Regions from separate parts of the Geodermatophilus sp. URMC 62 genome, predicted to be linked through region 3. Evidence: riboswitches for the same ligand, from Rfam matches in the RefSeq annotation. Region 3 holds a riboswitch; each other region holds the start of a gene.

Region 1 (3,263 bases), 1.1 Mb from region 3:
CATGGTCGGCGGGCTGCACTCGGCCCGCAGCCTGCCGCACCTGTCGGAGGTGGTCCGCCTGGCCGACGCGGCCGGCGCCCTGGAGGACCCGGAGCTCGCCGCGCGCCGGTGGAACGGCCTGCTGGCGCTGGCCGGCGTCGACGTCCCGGTGCTGGAGCCGGTCCCGTGAGCGCCCACCCGCGGCTGTCGCTGAACCAGGCGACGGTCAAGTACGCGCCGCTGCTCGACGCCCTCGCCGTCACCCGCCAGGCGGGCATCGGCGCGATCGGGCTGTGGCGCGAGCCGGTGGCCGAGGTGGGCCTGGAGAAGGCGTGCGCGCTGGTCGCCGACTCCGGGCTGCGGGTGTCGAGCCTGTGCCGGGGCGGCTTCTTCACCGCTCCCCCGGGCCCCGCCCGCACCGCGGCGCTCGACGAGAACCGCCGCGCGATCGAGGAGACCGCGGCGCTGGCCGCGGCCGGCGCGCCCGGATCGGCACCGGTCCTCGTGCTCGTCGCCGGCGGCCTCCCCGACGGCGACCGCGACCTGACCGGCGCCCGGGAGCGGGCCCGCGACGCGATCGGCGCGCTGGTCGACGACGCGACGGCCGCCGGCGTGGTGCTGGCGGTCGAGCCGATGCACCCGGTGTTCGCCGCCGACCGCGGCGTGGTCTCCACGCTCGGGCAGGCGCTCGACGTCGCCGAGCAGTTCCCCGCGGAGGCGGTCGGCGTCGTCGTCGACACCTACCACGTGTGGTGGGACCCCGAGCTCCCCGCGCAGGTGGCGCGGGCCGGCCGCGGTGGACGGATCGCGTCCTACCAGGTGGCCGACTGGGTCACCCCGCTCGCGGCCGACGTGCTGGTGTCGCGCGGCCTGCCCGGCGACGGGCACGTCGACCTGGCGGGGACCAGCGCCCTGGTCGAGGCGGCCGGGTACCGCGGCGACGTGGAGGTCGAGGTGTTCTCCCAGGAGCTGTGGGACGCCGACCCGGCGGTCGTCGCCGCCCGGACCGCGGCCGCGTTCGCCGCGGCCGCGGGCGTCCGGGGATGAGCAGCCGGGTCCGGCCGGCCAGGGGGCCGGCCGGACCCGGCGCGAGGGGCCGCGTCAGGGGTCGCGTCAGCCCGTGTAGTTGACGTGCACGTGGTCCATGTGGTTGGCCGTGGCGCTGCCGCGGTCCTCCATGGCCGACCAGCTGCCGCCCGGCGAGCTGAGCATCCGCTGCTGGTAGATGAGGTAGTCGACGCCGAGCTCGTCCCAGTGCGCGACGTGGTACTGGACGATCGCGTTCCCGAGCGCGGTGTTCGACAGGACCATGTAGTCCAGGGCCAGGCCCGACGGGTGGCCGCCCGGGTCGGTGGCACTGGCCCGGGTGCCGCCGAGGGTGATCGAGCCCGCGCCGGCCACGTTGCTGACGACGGCGTTCGCGGCCGCCTGGACGACGGCCTGCACCGGCCCGGCGGTGTTGGTGATGCGCGCGGTCGCCCTGGCGGCGGTCCCCGAACCCGCTGTGGACGACGAGGCGGTGGACGACGCGGCGGCGGCCGAGGAGCCCGCCTCCGGCTCCACCTCCCGCTGCGCCGCCACAGCCTCCGCAGCGGCGGCCTCCTCGGCGGCGGCCCGGTCGGCGGCGGCCTCCGCCGCGGCGGCCTCGGCGGCCTGGGCGGCGGCGGCCTCCTCCGCCGCGCGCTGGGCCGCGGCGGCGGCCTCGGCTGCCGCGGCCTCCTCGGCGCGCTGCTGCGCGAGCGCGGCCTGGTCGGCGGCGGCCTGCGCCTGCTGCGCGGTGGCCTCCTCGGCCGCGCGGCTGCTGCGGCTGGCGGCCAGGTCCTCCAGCGGCTGGAGGTCCTCGGCCGGCTGTGCGCCTCCCCCCGCACCGAGCGCCCCGCCCTCGGCGGTCAGGCCCAGCTCCTGGGCGACGGCGGCCGACTCCGGGTCTCCGGCGCCGGCCGAGGCGGTGGGGTCCCCGCCGACGACGACGTTGACCAGCAGGGCGCCGGCGGCGGCGACGCCGAGGAGGAGGCCGGGGCGGCGGGCGGCGGCCGGACGTCGGCGGCCCGTGGCGCGGCCGCGGCGCTCGGCGGATCGGCCGGACGGGGTGGTGCGGGGGTCCATGGTGCGGGTGCTCCAGGCGGGTGCGGGGCGCAGCGGGCTGCGGCGGGGGCGGACGGCACGGCCGGCGGGCGCGCCGGGCCGGCGCGGGCACACCGGGGCGGAGCGGCGCGGGGCCGGTCGGGCGGAGGGTGCCCGGGCTGGTGTGCGCGCGGACGGCGTCCGGGGCGGACGGCCGCGGACGGTCAGGTGCGCAGGCGCGCCGGGACGGGGCGGAGCCGGATCGGACGGGGTGGTGCGGCGGTGCGGGCAGCAGTGCAGGCGCGCGCCATCCGGCGGCTCTCCGTTCTCCCGTGAGCCGCCTACCGGGTGAGCTGACGGGTTCGGGCGGGAAGCGGCCCTACCTCTCCCGGCACGCGGCCAGGAGGGGATTCACCCCAGTACTGCGGTGGGTCCCCGGCTCGCCCCAGCGGGCGACTCGGCGGCGTCCCCCGGCCTCCCCCGACGGGGGACGACGACCGGACGGACGACCCGACGCTACCGGCGGAGAGCACATCGTGACAACGAGTCGACAGGTGTCTCGTCGGGTGATGGTGCTCGCGTCCGCGCCGATCGGCGGCCCGGTGGTGTAGGGGCCCTAGGGTCGGGGTGTGGAGGTCTGGTTCAACCCCTCGTGCTCGACGTGCCGCGCCGCCCGCGACGAGCTCGACCGGGCCGGTGTCGAGTACTCCCTGCGCCGCTACCTCGACGACCCGCCGACCGAGGCCGAGCTGCGCGCCGCGCTGGCCGCCCTCGGGTTGCAGCCGTGGGACGTCACGCGCCTCGGCGACCCGCTGGCCGCGGAGCTCGGGCTGCCCGACGCCCCGCGCGACGCCGACGCGTGGGTGCGCGTGCTCGTGGAGCACCCGCGGCTGATCCAGCGGCCGATCGTGCTCGGCGACGACGGCCGGGCGTGGGTGGCCCGGGACGGCGGCACGCTGTCCGAGGTGGTCGCCGCCGCCCGCGGTCCCCGGGAGATGGACCCCCGCGACCCGGACACCCTCTACGCCGAGGGGCCGGTGGCCGCCGAGCCGCCGGACGACGACCGGCCCGAGGGCTCACCGGTGCGCGACTCCGGCGGCACCGGCCCGGGCCCCGACGACCTCGACCGGCTGCTGTGACGCAGCGCTGACCCGCCGGGCGGTTGCGCTGTGCAACGTCCTGGGAAGCTCGGGGGCATGGCGGTCTCCCGGTCACCCCGC
Region 2 (3,263 bases), 1.8 Mb from region 3:
CGCAGCAGCGCCCGCGTGAACCGGGTGTAGTCGCGCGGCGTCGAGTACAGGCCGTGCCCGCCGGCCCACCAGTCGGGTTCCTGGTTGAGGATCTCGGGGACGGCGGTCCAGCGGCCGTCCTCGCCGCGGGTGTGGATGGCGACGCAGGTGGCCTTCCGGCCCTCGTCGAGCCGGAACATGGTGTCGGCCATCCCGAGCGGCTCGGTGATCCCCGTCCGCACGACCTCGTCGAGCGTGGTGCCGGCGACGGTCTCGACGACCCTGCCGAGCCAGTCGGTGTTGATGCCGTAGACGAACCGGGTGCCGGGGTGGGCCACCATCGGTGCCTTGAACGCCTCGGCCGAGCCCGGGACGACGTTGGGGACGCCGGTCACCGTCTCGTAGCGGAGCAGGTCGGCGCTCCAGAACCAGTAGCCCAGGCCCGTGGTGTGGGTGACCAGCTGGGAGACGGTCGCCTGGCTGGCCGGCGGGACCAGCCGCGGGGTGTCGCCGTCGAAGCCCTCGAGCACCTGGACGGCGGCGAACTCGGGTTGGTACTCCTCGACCGGCGCGGCGAGGTCGAGGTCGCCGCGCTCGACCAGCTGCAGGGCGGCGGCGGTGGTGACCATCTTCGTCATCGACATGATCCGGAACTGGGTGCCGGTGCCCACGGGGTCGTCGGACTCCCCGGCCACCCGCACCCCCGCGCCGCCCTCGTAGAGGACGCCGTCCCGGTCGGCGGCGATGGCGGCGACGTGCGGCACCGCTCCGCTCTGCACCGCGTCGGCCAGCACCGCGTCGATCCGGCTGCCGTCGATGTCTCTGCTCATGGCCCCTCCTCGGCTGGTCCGCCGCGACTCTGCGGCGGCCCCGGCGTCAGGCTGGCGCGTGACCAGGGGCAGCGCAACGGCGCGTCCGGACGCCGGCGGGACCCGGTCTCCGGACGCGGATCCCCGGACGCGGCTGTCCTGACGCGGCGCGACCCCCGTCCCGGGTACCGGGACAGGGGTCGCGAGGAGTGCTGCGCGGTGGGCGTCAGTAGCGACCGGCCGCGCCGCCTCCGCCCCTCTTGTTCTTGGCCTGGTAGTCGCGGATGAACTGCTTGATCTTGGCCTGGTTCTGCGGCTTCTGGAGCTCCTGCACCACCTTGGCGGCGACGCCTGAAGCCACCAGCTTCCTCAACATCCCCACGGGGTCCTCCTCCTGTCGACTGTTGTCCCGATGCCCGGTGAACGGGCGCGGCAACCGTGCGGATCCCGGCGTCCCGACCACTTCCCTCGTGGCCGGTCATTGACTCAGCGTTCGGACGCACCGTTATGTCCTTTTTACCGTCGGCCCGCGTGTCCGCCCACGCGGGGGGTCCGCCACAGGGCAGTGCCCCGGGAGATCTTCGCAGCTCAGTACGGCGTTTCGGATTTCTGGCACTTGTCAAGTCCCGCAAGGTGGTCCGGGCGTGGCGTTCCCCCAGGGCGGTTGAGGGCTCCACATCCCCTACCTACCGTCGTCGCGGTTCGGCCAGGGCCCTTCGTCACCTCCCGCGTGACACCCGCCGGACACGCCGAACCGGATGCCGGCACCCAGCCGGTACCCGGACCGGGGACCCACCTGAGCACTGGGGTGAAGCGCGACTCGTCGCGCCGGGCGACTCCCCCGTCCGAACCCGTCAGCTAACCCGGCAGGCGATCGTGGAGAACAGGAGAACCGTCGTCGATGACGACTGCACGCACGTCCATCGCTCGTCGCTCGTTCCGCGGCATCGCCGTCGCGGCCATCGCCGGAGCCGGCATCGCCCTCTCCCCCCTGCCGGCCTCGGCTGCTGCGGGTGACAGCGCTGGCACGGCCGTGGCCGCCGCGCCGGCTGCGGCTTCCTCCAGCGCGGCCCAGGTCGCCGTCGACACCGCGCTGGCCCAGGTCGGTGACCCGTACGTGTACGGCGCGACCGGCCCGAACTCCTTCGACTGCTCGGGGCTGACCAGCTTCTCCTACAAGGCGGCCGGGATCTCGATCCCGCGCACCTCGAAGGCCCAGTCGACGTTCGGCACCCCGGTGGCGAAGGCCAACCTGCAGCCTGGTGACCTGGTGTTCTTCTACACCCCGGTCTCGCACGTCGGCATGTACATCGGCAACGGCCAGATGGTCCACGCCTCGACCGCCGGCAAGCCGGTGGCGGTGGTGAACCTCGACTCGATGCCGAGCTACGTGGGCGCCCGCCGGGTCGCCTGACGCACGGCCCTGACGGTGCCCCGGCCGGACTCCCCGGCCGGGGCACCGTCGCGTCAGGACTCAGCCGTCGAGCCGTCGCCGGTCGCCCGCATCGGCGACCGGGTCCGGCCGAGCCATGCACACTCAGCCGACCGCGATTACGGCTCTGAGCTGGGCTTTCGGGTTGATCCGCCCACTTCCCTCGACTAGACTCCGTACATGTGTTCGAGCGGCGCGATCGGTGACACCGCCGCGCTGACGGACGCGGAGATCCTGGACGAGGTCGCGGCTGCGGTCGCCGAGCGCAACCGGATCGACGCCCGGCTGACCCGGCTGGTACGGGCGGCGGAGAACCGGCAGGCACCCGAACGCGACGGGCTGCGGTCGCGGTCCTGCCTGCGCGGCCACTGCCGGCTCTCGGCCGCCGCGGCCGCCCGGCTGGTGGGCAACGGGCGGGTGCTGGAGCACCTGCCGGCGCTGGCCGAGGCGCACGACGCCGGGCTTGTGTCGGCCGAGCAGGTGGGCGTCGCCGCGGTCGTGCTCACGCCCGAGCGGCTGGCCGCGGCCGCCGAGCGTGGTGTGGACCTGGTGGAGATCGACGCGGTGCTCACCGGGCTGGCCGTCGAGCACGAGCACACCGACGTCGTCCGCGCGGTGCGCCACTACCTGACGTGGCTCGATCCCGACGGACCCGAGCCCGACCCCACCGACGGGCGGCGGCTGACGCTGTCGAAGCACGCCGACGGGTCGCTGTCGATCCGCGGGGAGCTCGACGCCGTGGGTGGGGAGAGGTTCCAGGCGGCGGTCGAGTCCTTCGTGCAGGCCGACCGGCCCGCCGGCGACCAGCGCAGCCGCGCCCAGCGGCTCGGCGACGCACTCGTCCAGCTGGCCGACAACGCGCTCGCCGCCGGTGGCCTGCCGACCCTGCGCACGGTCAAGCCGCACGTGGCCGTCGTCATCGACCACGAGGACCTCGCCGCCGGCAGCGGCGGTCCTGCTGCCGGGCGGATGGGGTTCGGCGCGGTCATCTCCGCCGCCCGCGCCCGCTGGCTGGCCTGCGACGCCACCGTCTCCCGGGTCGT
Region 3 (3,263 bases):
CAGGCCCTACGCCCCCGGGACGGCCGGCCCGGACTCCTGGGACTGCGGCTCCCTGGTGTCCGCGGCCTACGGCGCCGCGGGCGTCGACCTGCCCGCCGACCAGGCCGGGCTCTACGCCGTCACCACGCCGGTCGACCCCGCCGACGTCCTGCCCGGGGACCTGGTGTTCCTCGGCACCCCCGAGGCCGGCCTCGGCCACGTCGGCATCGCCCTGGACCGGCAGACGATGCTGGCCGCCGACGGCCGGGCCGGTGCCGTCGTCGTCCGGCGGCTGCCCGCCGACCAGGTGCTGCGCGTCGGTCGCCCGAGCCTGGGGCCGCAGCCGGGGGACCCGGCGCCCGGGCCGACCGGGGGCGCGCTGCGCGTCGAGTGCGGCAACCCCGTGCACCCGCCGACGGTCGACGGCGCACGCGCCTGGGGCGGCTACCCCAACGGGCTGATCCCGCCGAGCGCCCTGTGCCCGCTGGGCGTGGCCGGCCACGCGCTGCGCTGCGACGCGGCCGCGGCCTGGCGGGCGATGAGCGCGGCGTTCACCGAGGCCTTCGGCGACCCGCTGTGCACCACCGACTCCTACCGCACCTACGCCGCGCAGGTCCGCCTGTACGGGGAGAAGCCCGCACTCGCGGCCGTGCCGGGCACGAGCAACCACGGCTGGGGGCTGGCGGTCGACCTGTGCGGGGGTGTGGAGGCCTTCGGCACCCCGCAGTACGCCTGGATGGTCGCCAACGCCGGCCGGTTCGGCTGGCTGCACCCGACGTGGGCCGACCCCGGCAACGGCCGCGAGGAGCCCTGGCACTGGGAGTACGCGGGCAGCTGAGCCGGGACTGTCGGTGGCCGTCCCTAGCGTCCGCGGCAACCGACAGGGAGACCGTCCCGACCGCGGCCCGGCACCGGGCGGCGCGGCCGGGACACCGGAGGGACACGGCCATGCTCATCGACTGCGACTCGTGCACCGCCCGCGGCGCCGGCTGCGCCGACTGCGTCGTCACCGCCCTGCTGGGCGCGCCACCGGGGGAGCGGGGCACCGAGCCCGTGCTGCTGCCGGTGCCTCCCGTCCCGGCCGCGCGGGCGTCGGGCGCCGACGAGGTCGTGCTGCCGCGGCCGGGCGTGGTGGTGGAGCTCGACGACGTCGAGCGGCGCGCCGTCCGGGCGCTCGCCGAGGGCGGACTCGTGCCTCCGCTGCGTCACCGGCCGGCCCCGCGGCGGCGCACCGGCTGACACCCCGCCGACAGCCGGCTGACACCCGGCCGACCAGGGCGGACGGGGTGGGACGCCGCCGAGGACGACGCACCGGGAGTGGCGTCCTTCCTCACAGTGCGAGTTCTCACAGGCAACAGGACCCGCGTTTGTCACAACTGCATCACGTCCGTACGGTGGCCCCGTCCGGCCGGGTGGTCGTCACCCGATGCGAGGTGGCCTCGGCCGGGCACCGCCGAATCGCCGGACGCCGTCCCTCGGGGTGTGCGTCGGGTGAACCGGGGACCCACCGCAGCACTGGGGTGAGTTCTCGCGCGCGCCGGACACCGGCGCGCGGGGGATAGGGCACGTCTTCCCGGCCCGAACCCGTCAGCTAACTCGGTAGGCGGTTGCTGAGGAAGAACGGAGAGCCGCCGCCCGTGGCGACCCCCCGCCCTGCCCTGGGGCATGCGCGTCCACAGTCCACCGCCCGCCGCGCCACCGCCGGTCACACCGCCGGTCCGCACCGCCCCCCGCTGGTCCGCCGCCTCGGCCGGACCGCGCTCGTGGGCACCACCGCCAGCCTGACGCTGGCCCTCCTCCCCGGCACCGCGACGGCCGATCCCGAGCAGGCGACCACGTCGGCGCAGGCCGCCCAGCTGGCCGCCGACGCCGGCCACCGGCTCGAGGTCGTCTCCGAGCAGGTCAACGAGGCCCGCGAGGTGCTCGCCCAGCAGCGGTCCGCCGCCGAGGAGGCCGACCGGGCCGTCGCCGATGCGCAGGCCCGGCTCGACTCCCTCGACGGGCAGATCCGCCAGGTGGCCCGCAGCGCCTACACCGGCGGCGACACGATGCCCGAGCTCGACCTGCTGATGACCAGCCGGTCGGCCGAGGACTTCGTCAGCCGGCTGGCCGTGCTCGACCGGATCGCCGGTCACACCACCGACGTGCTGAGCGAGGTGGGCGACGCCGCCGCCGCGGCCGACCGGGCCCAGGGCGACGCCGAGGCCGCCGAGGCCGCCGCGCAGCAGACCCTGGACGGCCTGACCGCCCAGGAGACGCAGCTCCGGGACGACGTCGCCGACTACCAGGCCCAGGTGGCCGCGCTCACCGCCGCGGAGCGGGAGGCGGCCGCCGCCGCCCAGGCGGCCCTCGCCGCCCAGCAGGCCGCCGCGCAGCCGGCCCCCGCGGCACAGCAGGCTCCCACGGCGGGCGGCACGGTGGGCGACGGCGCCCCGGTGGCCCCGGCCGCGGCGGCACCCGCCCCGGCCCCGGCCGGTGGCGGCAGCGGCGCGGCCCAGGCGGCGGTGCGGACGGCGCTGGCCCAGGTGGGCGACGCCTACGTCTGGGGCGCCGGCGGTCCGGACGCCTTCGACTGCTCGGGTCTGACCCAGTACGCGTACGCCGCGGCGGGGATCAGCCTGCCGCACTCGAGCAGCATGCAGTCGCGGATGGGCACCGCCGTCTCGCGGTCGCAGCTGCAGCCCGGTGACCTGATCTTCTACTTCAGCCCGGTCAGCCACGTGTCGATGTACATCGGCAACGGCCAGATGGTGCACGCCTCGACCTCCAGCGAGCCGGTGAAGGTCGTGCCGGTCGACTCCATGGGCGGCATCACCACCATGCGGCGCATCGCCTGAGCGAGGACCTCGCTACCCCGCGGACGGCGCCGACGGCGGTGTCCTCGAGGGGACCGCTGGGCAGGCGGCGAGGGCCGGGGACCTGCGGGTCCCCGGCCCTCGCCGTGTCCCGGACCGTCCGTGGCGCTCGCGGCCCAGCCGTCGGCCGGGGCGTCCCCGGCCGGACGCGCGCGGCCACCTAGGATCGGCCGGGTGAGCGCGGCGGGCCGGGGAGGCGCTCGCGCCGCCCTGCTGGTCGCGGCCGTGCTCGGGGCCGCCCTCGTGGTCGTCATCGTCGTCCGCACGCCGTGGACGCTCCTGCCGCAGCCGCCCGGCGGCGCGACGCCGGTCAGCGCCGACGCGGGGCTGCCCGCCGACGTCGTCCGCCGGGCCCAGGCCCTGGCCGCCGAGATCCGCCCCGCCTCGCTGGCGGGCCTGCTGCTCGGGCTGGGCGTCTCGGTCCTGCTG

The links. A riboswitch is a leader RNA that binds a small molecule or an ion and turns the genes downstream of it on or off. The one in region 3 is predicted to bind cyclic di-AMP.
Region 1: another riboswitch for cyclic di-AMP. It lies ahead of ACU616_RS20875 (hypothetical protein); the one in region 3 lies ahead of ACU616_RS26060 (NlpC/P60 family protein).
Region 2: another riboswitch for cyclic di-AMP. It lies ahead of ACU616_RS17665 (C40 family peptidase); the one in region 3 lies ahead of ACU616_RS26060 (NlpC/P60 family protein).

What each region holds. Positions count from the first base shown of each region.
Region 1 covers NZ_JBRFHY010000001.1:4,302,996-4,306,258, reverse strand. The annotation lists gene ACU616_RS20885 (dihydrodipicolinate synthase family protein) at 1-169, shown strand, start outside; gene ACU616_RS20880 (sugar phosphate isomerase/epimerase family protein) at 166-1,026, shown strand; gene ACU616_RS20875 (hypothetical protein) at 1,093-2,085, opposite strand; cyclic di-AMP (ydaO/yuaA leader) riboswitch at 2,369-2,506, opposite strand; gene ACU616_RS20870 (ArsC/Spx/MgsR family protein) at 2,673-3,182, shown strand; gene ACU616_RS20865 (MFS transporter) at 3,240-3,263, shown strand, end outside.
Region 2 covers NZ_JBRFHY010000001.1:3,633,113-3,636,375, reverse strand. The annotation lists gene ACU616_RS17675 (serine hydrolase domain-containing protein) at 1-809, opposite strand, end outside; gene ACU616_RS17670 (hypothetical protein) at 1,015-1,149, opposite strand; cyclic di-AMP (ydaO/yuaA leader) riboswitch at 1,544-1,677, shown strand; gene ACU616_RS17665 (C40 family peptidase) at 1,690-2,202, shown strand; gene ACU616_RS17660 (DUF222 domain-containing protein) at 2,401-3,263, shown strand, end outside.
Region 3 covers NZ_JBRFHY010000001.1:5,436,946-5,440,208, reverse strand. The annotation lists gene ACU616_RS26070 (NlpC/P60 family protein) at 1-817, shown strand, start outside; gene ACU616_RS26065 (hypothetical protein) at 928-1,218, shown strand; cyclic di-AMP (ydaO/yuaA leader) riboswitch at 1,436-1,600, shown strand; gene ACU616_RS26060 (NlpC/P60 family protein) at 1,743-2,816, shown strand; gene ACU616_RS26055 (M48 family metalloprotease) at 3,009-3,263, shown strand, end outside.